DNA from 2 places in the Streptomyces sp. SLBN-8D4 genome. Region 1 is predicted to be linked to the other one. Evidence: riboswitches for the same ligand, from Rfam matches in the RefSeq annotation. Region 1 holds a riboswitch; the other holds the start of a gene.
What was found. Region 1 has a riboswitch for glycine ahead of gcvT (glycine cleavage system aminomethyltransferase GcvT). Riboswitches for the same ligand answer to the same signal wherever they lie in the genome.
Positions count from the first base shown of each region.

Region 2: it holds a riboswitch for glycine, as region 1 does, so the genes downstream of both, gcvP (aminomethyl-transferring glycine dehydrogenase) here and gcvT (glycine cleavage system aminomethyltransferase GcvT) in region 1, are expected to answer to the same signal.

Region 1 covers NZ_JBMGQC010000001.1:3,108,772-3,114,323, forward strand. The annotation lists gene RKD20_RS13575 (enhanced serine sensitivity protein SseB C-terminal domain-containing protein) at 80-880, opposite strand; gene RKD20_RS13580 (enhanced serine sensitivity protein SseB) at 1,035-1,829, opposite strand; gene RKD20_RS13585 (AAA family ATPase) at 1,897-2,565, opposite strand; glycine riboswitch at 2,748-2,844, shown strand; glycine riboswitch at 2,845-2,947, shown strand; gene gcvT (glycine cleavage system aminomethyltransferase GcvT) at 2,999-4,117, shown strand; gene gcvH (glycine cleavage system protein GcvH) at 4,216-4,593, shown strand; gene glyA (serine hydroxymethyltransferase) at 4,608-5,552, shown strand, end outside.
Region 2 covers NZ_JBMGQC010000001.1:8,121,221-8,126,772, reverse strand. The annotation lists gene gcvP (aminomethyl-transferring glycine dehydrogenase) at 1-2,033, opposite strand, end outside; glycine riboswitch at 2,209-2,304, opposite strand; gene RKD20_RS36940 (PRC-barrel domain-containing protein) at 2,428-2,805, shown strand; gene RKD20_RS36935 (DNA polymerase IV) at 3,224-4,582, opposite strand; gene RKD20_RS36930 (MerR family transcriptional regulator) at 4,641-5,339, opposite strand.

The DNA of each region.
Region 1 (5,552 bases):
GTTCGTGGTGATCCGCCGCTATCTACGCGCGAAGAAATGTGGCCGTTACGTAAACGAGGCGAACGGGTTGCCATCGCTCTCAGTAACCACCACGGGCCGGCGGGTAGCCGTACCCGGCCGCCGGTGCCTGGGCGGGTGATCCGTGGGCCTCGCGGTCGTAGAACGGACGGGCACCGGCGCGCATCCACAGGGCCACCGGGTCGTACTCGTCGGACATCGCCACGGTCGACACCGGCAGTCCGTCCGGGACGGCGCCGATGGACTGCTGCATCATCGCGCGCACCGAGTCCACGGCGGAGGGACTGGTGTCGTACACGTCCAGGCCGATGGCGAGATACGGAGCCCCGAGCGCCGGCTGCACCCAGGCGCGGCGCAGCGAACGGACCGCCGGGGTGCGGTGCGCGTTCTGCACGAGCAGGGCGTAGAACTGGGGAATCTCGATGCCGGGTTCGGCGAGCCTGAGCGGTCCCGCGGGCTGGCGCTCCAGGCCGGTCGCGATGCGGCGCAGATCGAGCCAGGGGATGCCGACCCCGCCGCCGGGGGCGTGCGGGTTGAGCCAGAGGCCGTAGTGGTCGGGATAGAGCGTGCGGGCCACGTCGAGGCCGTCGACCACTTCGTACGAGCGGTTCCAGCCGCTGGCGCTCAGCTCCTGGGCCGAGGTCACACAGGGGGCGTAGCCGTAGCCTTCGACCTCCATGTTTCCGTACTGGGCGTCCGGGGAGCCGGACTGGCCGTGCCACAGGAGCATCCAGATCTGGCCGTTGTTCGGGGTCGCGAGAGCGCGCAGCAGCGCCTCGTAGGCGTCGTAGCGCCCGGGGGTCACCTGGCGCAGCATGTGCTCGACCGTGCCGGTCGCGGTGCCCGTGCCGCTGGCGCTCACCTGGACCGCCCCTTCCCTGTTCGTTGCCCCGGATATGGACACAGCTTAAGCGCCCAGGAGCTCGGGTCCTGGTGTCGGATCGCGGCTGCGGTTCGTGGGGGTTGCTCGCGCCCACGCGGCGGAGCCGCACATCGACACAGCCCCGCGTCCCGCATTACGTCCCCTGCGTGTAGAAGGGCCGTACCTGTCCTCGCATCCAGTGGCCCACCGGGTCGTCCGCCACGTCCAGCAGGACCAGGTTGACCGGCCACTTCACCGGAGTTGTGCCCAGGGCCCGGCCGAGGGCGTCCATCGGCAGGGTGCGCAGGTCGCCCTCCCACTGGGAGAGTTCCACGCCCACGAACATGACCGGGTCGGCGGTCTCGATGGCGGCCAGGCAGCGGCGGGCCGTCAGGACCACGCCCGTGGCCGCGAACTCGGCGGACGCGGCCGCCAGGAAGTCGACCGGGTCGTCCTGCCAGTCCGGCTCGTAGAGCTTGACCCGGCCGCCGGTGTTGGGCCCGTCCAGCGGGGTCCGGCCCACCCGGCACAGGTCGGCGACGGCGGCGGGCGGCAGCGGGACGCCGACCACGCCGTCCGGGTTCACCGCGATGCCCACGTGCGGGGGCAGGCCGCGGGCGAACTCGACCGCCGGGGCGATGGTGTACGACAGATGGCTGCCGACGACCTGGCGGAACTGCTCCTCGGAGCTGAAGACCGGGACGAACGCCTGGCCCCCGATCTCCAGGGTGGGCAGGTCGAGGGGGCCGCTGTGCGGGCCGCCGCCGTTCGGCAGGGGGATCCAGACGAAGCTGCGCCCGAGCACCTCGATGATCCGGCCGCCCGCCGAGGGCATGCCGAGGGAGGCCGAGAGCACCTCCTCCAGCTCGTTGCCGGGCCAGCCGCCGTGCGGATGGGTGTGTGCCGAGTGTGCCGGGAAGTCCGCGGGAAGATCCGCTGGGAAGTCCATCTGTCTGACCGCCTGCTGTGAACCACTGATGTGGCTGAAAGGCTAGCGGGTGCGGGCGGTTCGCGACTCAGCCCGGGAACCCGATCCGCCGCAGGACGTCCGCCGCGTCCCGGTCGATCAGCACCGCCGAGCCGCAGCCCTGGGGCAGATCGCCGCCCTCCACGGAGCGGATCAGCCGGGCGGCGGCCCCCCGGTGCCGCAGGAAGGCGTACCGCGAGACCCCCCGGCCGCGCTCGCGCTGGCCCTCCAGCGCGGTGTCCGCCGTGACGTCGAGCAGCAGCAGATGCAGGGTGCCGCCCCGGCGCCGGGCCTCGCGGGCCAGCCAGCCCCGCACCCAGGCCTGCGTCCCGCAGTCGTGCACCACGACTCCCTCGCCGGAGCGCAGGGCGCGGCGCAGTCCGGCGTAGTGCGCGAGCCGGACCAGGGGGCGGTAGACGGCGTACGGCAGTAAGCGGGACAGCCGGGCGTCCCAGCGGTCGCGGGTGTCCTGGGAGTCGACCCGGATGCCCGTGACCGCGCGCTTCATCAGCGTGGACTTGCCGCTGCCCGGCAGGCCGGTGATGACGACGAGGTCTCCGGGGCCGAAGAGCAGGGCGTGCGGGCTGTGGCCGGCGCGGTCGCGCAGGTCACGGACGACCGGGCGGGCGCCGCGGCCCTCGACGGCCGGGACCGCGGGCTGCTCGGGCAGCGCGAGGGCCGAGGTCGTCGCGTACGCCGTGGTCCTGTTCACCGTCATCGTCCTCCTCCGGGGTCGGGGTTCCCCTCCCCACCGAGCGTAAAGAGAAGGTAATGGATGATCTCTCGTGTTTCTGTACGCGTACCGCCACAAGGCAGTTACAAAAGGAAGGGGCCAGTGCGGCCCTGCCGTCGGCGTCCGGGGCGTGCAATGATGTCCGCGCCAACTGCATACCGGCCGCTTGAATCCGCGCGGGAGAGTCCCGGGTACGTGTACCCGGGCGCCGAAGGAGCAAGTCCCTCCCTTGAATCTCTCAGGCCCCGTTACCGCGCGGGCGAGGCACATCTGAAAAGCGGGCCGCCCACTCGACGCGGCCCCACCCACGGTGCAAGCCATGTTCTTCATGGCGAACCTCTCAGGTTCCGATGACAGATGGGGAGGAATACCTCGCCCGTCACACCCATGTCCTGGGATCCTTGGAGACGACCGTCCGATGAGCAGTCCTGAACCCCGTCTCACCGCACTCGACGCCCTGCACCGCTCGCTCGGTGCGACGATGACCGACTTCGCCGGCTGGGACATGCCCCTGCGGTACGGCTCCGAGCGCGACGAACACAACGCGGTACGCACGAAAGCCGGGCTCTTCGACCTCTCCCACATGGGCGAGATCACCGTGACCGGACCGCAGGCCGCGCAGCTGCTGAACTTCGCCCTCGTCGGCAACATCGCCTCCGTCGGCGTCGGCCGGGCCCGCTACACCATGATCTGCCAGGCCGACGGCGGCATCCTGGACGACCTGATCGTCTACCGGCTGGGCGAGACCGAGTTCATGGTGGTCGCCAACGCCTCCAACGCCCAGGTCGTCCTCGACGCGCTGACCGAGCGCGCGGCCGGCTTCGACGCCGAGGTGCGCGACGACCGGGACGCGTACGCCCTGATCGCCGTACAGGGGCCGGAGTCCCCCGGGATCCTCGCGTCGTTGACCGACGCGGACCTCGACGGCCTGAAGTACTACGCCGGTCTGCCGGGCACGGTCGCCGGAGTTCCGGCGCTGATCGCGCGCACCGGGTACACCGGCGAGGACGGCTTCGAGCTGTTCGTGAAGCCGGAGCACGCGGTCGAGCTGTGGCAGGCCCTGACCAAGGCGGGCGAGGGCGTCGGCCTGGTCCCGTGCGGGCTGTCCTGCCGGGACACGCTGCGCCTTGAGGCGGGCATGCCGCTCTACGGGCACGAGCTCTCCCGCGAGCTGACCCCCTTCGACGCCGGGCTCGGGCGGGTCGTGAAGTTCGAGAAGGACGGGGACTTCGTCGGGCGGGAGGCACTCCAGCAGGCTGCTGAGCGCGCCGCCGCCGCTCCGCCGCGCGTCCTCGTCGGTCTGGTCGCCGAGGGGCGTCGTGTCCCGCGCGCCGGGTACGCGGTCGTCGCGGGCGGCGAGGTGATCGGCGAGGTCACCTCCGGCGCCCCCTCCCCCACGCTGGGCAAGCCGATCGCGATGGCGTACGTCGACGCCGCGCACGCGACGCCCGGCACGACCGGTGTCGGTGTGGACATCCGGGGCAGCCACGAGCCGTACGAGGTCGTGGCGCTGCCGTTCTACAAGCGCCAGAAGTAGTCGCCGTAGGCGATGCTGGGCACAGAGTCGCTGCTCACGCACGCCCTCCGCAGTCCCCCCTTCACCAGCACTCCCCCGCGTACAGGAGAATTCAGGCCATGAGCAACCCCCAGCAGCTGCGCTACAGCAAGGAGCACGAGTGGCTGTCGGGCGCCGAGGACGGCGTCTCGACGGTCGGCATCACGGAGCACGCGGCCAACGCGCTCGGCGATGTCGTCTTCGTACAGCTCCCGGAGGTCGGTGACACGGTGACCGCGGGCGAGACCTGCGGCGAGCTGGAGTCGACCAAGTCGGTCTCCGACCTGTACTCCCCCGTCTCCGGTGAGGTCACCGAGGTCAACGAGGACGTCGTCAGCGACCCCGCACTGGTGAACTCCGCCCCCTTCGAGGGCGGCTGGCTGTTCAAGGTGCGCGTCGCCGAGGAGCCGGCCGACCTGCTCTCCGCCGACGAGTACACCGCCTTTTCCGCCGGCTGAGGAGTCCGCACCCGATGTCCGCACTGAACACGCCCCTGCACGAGCTCGACCCGGAGATCGCCGCCGCGGTCGACGCCGAGCTGGACCGTCAGCAGTCCACCCTCGAGATGATCGCCTCGGAGAACTTCGCTCCGCTCGCGGTCATGGAGGCCCAGGGCTCGGTCCTCACCAACAAGTACGCCGAGGGCTACCCGGGCCGCCGCTACTACGGCGGCTGCGAGCACGTCGACGTGGCCGAGCAGATCGCGATCGACCGGGTCAAGGAGCTCTTTGGCGCCGAGTACGCCAACGTGCAGCCCCACTCCGGTGCCTCCGCGAACCAGGCCGCCCTGTTCGCGCTGGCCCAGCCGGGCGACACCATCCTCGGTCTCGACCTCGCCCACGGCGGTCACCTGACCCACGGGATGCGGCTGAACTTCTCCGGCAAGCAGTTCGACGTGGTCGCGTACCACGTGGACCCGGAGACCGGTCTGGTCGACATGCCCGAACTGGAGAAGCTCGCCAAGGAGCACCGCCCGAAGGTGATCATCGCGGGCTGGTCCGCCTACCCGCGGCAGCTGGACTTCGCGGAGTTCCGCCGGATCGCCGACGAGGTCGAGGCGTACCTGTGGGTCGACATGGCGCACTTCGCCGGCCTGGTGGCCGCGGGGCTGCACCCGAACCCCGTCGAGCACGCGGACGTGGTCACCTCCACCACCCACAAGACGCTGGGCGGACCGCGCGGCGGGATCATCCTCGCCAAGCAGGAGTTCGCGAAGAAGCTGAACTCCTCCGTGTTCCCGGGCTTCCAGGGCGGTCCCCTGGAGCACGTGATCGCGGCGAAGGCGGTGTCCTTCAAGGTCGCCGCCTCCGAGGAGTTCAAGGAGCGCCAGCGGCGTACGGTGGACGGTGCGCGCATCCTCGCCGAGCGTCTGACGGCCGATGACGCCCGGGAGGCCGGGGTCAACGTGCTCTCCGGC
Region 2 (5,552 bases), 5.0 Mb from region 1:
TGACCGCCGGCCTCGTGCACCTGGGCGCAGATGTCGGCGACGTGCTCCTCGAACACGCCGTGCGTCGAGGGGTAGGTGATCATCAGCACGGACAGCTCGTCGCGGTGCTGCTCGATCTTGGCCCGCAGGTCCTCGACGTCGATCTCGCCGTCCCCGGCGGTCTTCACGACGACGACCTTCATGCCCGCCATCACGGCGCTGGCGGCATTGGTCCCGTGCGCGGACGACGGAATCAGACACACGGTCCGCTGGTCGTCCCCGTTGGCCCGGTGATACCCGCGCACGGCGAGCAGCCCGGCCAGCTCGCCCTGCGAGCCCGCGTTCGGCTGCAGGGACACCTTGTCGTACCCGGTGACCTCGGCGAGCTGCTCCTCCAGCTCGCGGATCAGTGTCAGATACCCCTGCGCCTGCTCGGCGGGCGCGAAGGGGTGCAGCTGCCCGAACTCGGGCCAGGTGACCGGCTCCATCTCCGTGGTCGCGTTGAGCTTCATGGTGCAGGAGCCCAGCGGGATCATGCCGCGGTCGAGCGCGTAGTCGCGGTCGGCGAGCCTGCGCAGGTAGCGCAGCATCGCGGTCTCGGAGCGGTACTGGTGGAAGACGGGGTGGGTGAGGAAGTCGTCGCCCCGCAGCAGAGCGTCCGGCAGCGCCTCCTCGGTGGCCGCGTCCAGCGCCTCGATGTCGGCCTCGACCCCGAACGCGTTCCACACGGCACCCACCTGGGCCCGCGCGGTGGTCTCGTCGCACGCGAGGGACACGTGGTCGGCGTCGACGAGGTGCAGGTTGACGCCGTTCCGGCGCGCCGCGGAGACGATCTCGGCGGCCCTGGCCGGCACCCGCACGGTCAGCGTGTCGAAGTAGGACCCGTGCACGACCTCGACCCCACCGGCCGTCAGCCCCGCGGCGAGGACGTTCGCGTACCGGTGCGTCCGCCGCGCGATGCCCTTCAACCCGTCGGACCCGTGGTAGACGGCGTACATCCCGGCCATGACCGCGAGCAGCACCTGCGCGGTGCAGATGTTGCTGGTCGCCTTCTCCCGGCGGATGTGCTGCTCACGCGTCTGCAGCGCCAGCCGGTAGGCCTTGTCGCCGTCGGCGTCCACGGACACGCCCACGAGCCGCCCGGGCAGGCTCCTGGCGAACTTCTCCTGTACGGCCATGTATCCGGCGTGCGGGCCGCCGAAGCCCATCGGCACACCGAACCGCTGCGTGGTACCGACCGCGATGTCCGCCCCGAGCTCACCCGGCGACTTCAGCAGGGTCAGCGCGAGCAGATCGGCGGCGACGGTCACGAGAGCGCCGAGCTCGTGAGCCTGGTCGATGAGCGGCTTGATGTCCCGTACGACTCCGGAGGCGCCGGGGTACTGGACCAGCACGCCGTTGATCTCACGCCCGGCGATCTCGGCCGGGATCCCGTCGCTGAGGTCGGCGACCACGACCTCCAGGCCGGTCGGTTCGGCACGGGTCTCGATCACGGCGATGGTCTGCGGCAGCACGTCGGCGTCGACGAGGAAGAGCCCCTTCTTGTTCTTCCCCATGCGGCGGGACAGTGCCATGGCCTCGGCCGCCGCGGTTCCCTCGTCGAGCAGCGAGGCACCGGAGGTCGGCAGCCCGGTGAGCTCGGCGACCATGGTCTGGAAGTTGAGCAGAGCCTCGAGCCGTCCCTGCGAGATCTCCGGCTGATACGGCGTGTAGGCCGTGTACCAGGCCGGGTTCTCCATGACGTTGCGCAGGATGACGGGCGGAGTGAAGGTGCCGTAGTACCCGAGTCCGATCATGGAGTCGAGCACCTGGTTGCGGTCGGCCAGCGACCGCAGCTCGGCCAGCACCTCGGCCTCGGTGCGCGCACGGGGCAGTTCCAGCGCATCGGCGTTCTTGATCACGTCGGGTACCGCGGCGGCGGTCAGCTCGTCGAGCGAGCCGTAGCCGACCTGGGCGAGCATCTTGGCCCGGGCTTCATGATCCGGACCGATGTGACGCTGCTCGAACGGGATCCCCTGCTCGAGCTCTGCGAGCGGAATGCGGTGGGCGGTCATTGCGGAGGCCTCCTGGTCTGACGCGACCTTCGAGGGGTACCCCGGCGCGGGTACCCCGACGGCCTCCCCCTCTGTCATCTCGACCTGAGAGCTTCACCGGCCGCCCGAAGGCCGCCGGCTTTCACCGTCGGTGAGAGCGGAAGCCGTCGACACCCGCCCTGCTTTCCAGAGTGACCTCGTCCGTGCGGTACGTGAGCCTGAGAGATTCCGGGGAGGATTTGCTCCTTCGGCGCCTCCGATGGTGTCCGGAGGACTCTCCCGCGCGGGGTCAGCAGCCGCTCGCAAGCCTACCAGCGAGGCCACCGCACGGGTCTTCGAGTGGCCGCACACCCCGATGTGCTCTTTCGTAGTGCTTACGACCGCTTCGGATGAGTTGCGACCAAGTGGAGGGCACGTGCAGACCGACATCGATCCGCGCAACCTGATCGGCCGCAAGGCGTTCGACCGCAACGGCACCAAGATCGGCACCGTTGACGAGGTCTACCTCGACGACGCGACGGGCGTGCCGGAATGGGCCGCCATACGCACCGGCCTCTTCACCCGGGACGCCTTCGTCCCCCTGGAGCCGAGCGAACTGGTCGACGGCTCCCTGCACGTCCCCTTCGACCGCACCCTCATCAAGGACGCCCCCGACTTCGGCGTGGGCCGCCACCTCTCCCCCGACCAGGAACTCCAGCTCTACCACCACTACGGACTCGACCTGGCCACACCACCGGCACTCCCGGACCGGGACTTCGGCAAACTGGCGGGCACGGAGGACGTGGAGGCCTGACCACCGCGCTCTCCCCGCCCCGAGGCCGCCTCGCCCCCTGCCCAGCCCCTGCCGGACGCCCAGCCCCGCGAGGCGGGCGGTGGGCCCCGGCCCAGCCCCCGCAGCCGAGCGGTACCGACGAAGGCCCTGCAGGACCGACGCCAGGCCGGCCGTGAGCGCCGCCCCGAACCACCCGCCTCCGACCCACCGCAATCCAGCAGCACCCGCCCCACACCAGACCGAGATCCCGCCCGACCGACACCAGGGCGCGCCCAACTCGCTGTCCGTGCTCAGCCGACACCCGCCCCGACCCCGCCGGCCGGTCCACCCGGACGCTTCCCATGCCCCGCTGCTCCACCCCGATTCCGACAAGCACCCTGCCCCCCGCACCCGCCCCAGCCCGGCCTGGCGGAGCCACCCGCACCCGACGACGAGCCCGTCACGGAGGGCACGGACGGGCACCCATCACCTCAACCAACGGCAACGGCTCGGCCGACTCCAGCGCAGGGTCATCGACAAGAAACGTCCGCACCCGCCCCGGCTCCGAATCCGGCGTCTCGAACCGCACGGTCACCCGCCCCAGCCCGCTCCCCTGCACCCACCCGTGCCCGTACTCGGCGTGCCGGACGTCATGCCCGGCAACCCACCGCCGCTCGACCACCACGTCCCGCTCCTCGGCAGGGACGTCGTCAGCCACCTCCTCGACGGCATGGTCCAACCTCTCCCCCGCAGCCTGCGCGAACAGGTCCTCCTGCGTGAAGTCGGCAAGCCCGGACACCCCCACCCCCAGCAACCGCACGCCCCCCGTCGAGTCGACGCCCTCCAGCAAACGCAGGGCGGCCTCCCGCACCACCGCGGGATCGTCCGTGGGCCCCCGCAGGGTCTCGGACCGCGTCAACGTCGAGAAGTCGTACCGCCGCACTTTCAACACGATGGTCCGCCCCGACAACCCGGCCCCCCTCAACCTGCGCACACACCGGTCCGCCAACCGCTGCACTTCGAGCCCCACCCGAACCCGGTCATGGATGTCCACGTCGTACGTGTCCTCCACCGACACCGACTTGGCCTCCCGCTCCGCCACCACGGCCCGCTCGTCCCGCGCCAGCGCCATGGCGTACAGCCCGTGCCCGTGCGCCTTCCCGAGCAGCCGTACGAGCTCGTCCTCCCCGGCCTCGACGATCTCGTCGACGGTATGGATCCCGGCCCGCCGCAGATGGTCCCCCGTCGCCGGCCCCACCCCCGGCAGGGTCCGCACCGACAACGGCCCGAGCAGCGCCCGCTCGGTGCCGGGCTCGATCACCACCAGCCCGTCCGGCTTGGCCTGCTCGGAGGCGATCTTCGCGAGCATCTTGGACGCGGCCAGCCCCACCGACCCCGTGAGCCCCGTGAAGGCCCGTATGTCGGCCCGCAGCTTCGTCCCGACCAGCCGCGCCGACGCCTCGTCCCAGGCCGCTCCCCCGGCCTCCAGATCCACGAACGCCTCGTCCAGGCTCAGCGGCTCCACGAGCGGCGACAGCTCTCGCAGCAGCGCCATCACCTGCTCGCTGATCGCCTTGTAGAACCCGAAGCGCGGCACGAGATACGCGGCGTTCGGCGCGAGCCGTCTCGCCTGGGCCATGGGCATCGCCGAGTGCACCCCGAACACCCGGGCCTCGTAGGACGCGGTGGCCACCACTCCCCGCGGCCCCAGCCCGCCCACGACGACGGCCTTCCCACGCAGACTCGGCTTGGACGCCTGCTCCGCCGAGGCGTAGAAGGCATCCATGTCGAGATGCAGGATCGTGGGCGCTTTTCTCACATGTCCGATGCTGCCCTACGCCACTGACAATGCCCCGCCCCAGAAAGCGGGGCAGGACTCAGACCGCCCGGTTGCGGCGCCTGGCCAGCTCGTCCGCGGGGTTGTGCCCGACGAGCGTCTCCCCCGTGTCGATGCGCTCCCCGTGCAGCTGCGACAGGGCGCTCTCGACATCGCGCCAGACGACCCCCACGGCGATCCCGAAGACGCCCTGGCCGCCCTGCAGCAGCGCGTGGACCTCGTCGGGCGAAGTGCACTCGTAGACCGTGGCCCCGTCGCTCATGAGGGTCATGCGCTCCAGGTCCTGGAACCCTCGCTCCCGCAGGTGCTGGACGGTGGTGCGGATGTTCTGGAGGGACACGCCGGTGTCCAGGAACCGTTTGACGATCTTGAGGACGACGACGTCCCGGAAGCTGTAGAGCCGCTGCGTCCCCGACCCGTGGGCGGGCCGCACGCTCGGCTCCACGAGCCCGGTGCGTGCCCAGTAGTCGAGTTGCCGGTAGGTGATACCGGCAGCCGCGCAGGCCGTAGGGCCGCGATAGCCGATCTGCTCGGACGCCATGGACGTCGCCCCTCCGCTGCTCGGCACTGCCGTCGGTCGCTGCGGGGCGTGATCGGCCGCGCTGCCCTGAAAAGGGCTGCCGGGATGGGGGTTCCCCCAACTCGAACGCAGTTGAGAGCCTGGGGGAGGGTACGGACCGCTCGCCCCGAGACTCCGTCCGGGGGCACCCCCAGCCGTACCGTCGCCGCTGCTTCTCACGCCGACCTCCGTCCTTGACCTGCCTTCTCGACGGTAGGCAGTCACCAGGGGTGCGTCAACGATCGCCACACTCGGCACGCCGAGTGATAATCACCCTAGGAGTGGTTTGCCGTACCCCACTGCGGGGAAAGGCTAGCCGAATGCGCTCCGAACGGGTCGCAGGACGCTCTCACGCGCCGGTGGCAAATGCCAGCATTTCGGTGACGACCGGAC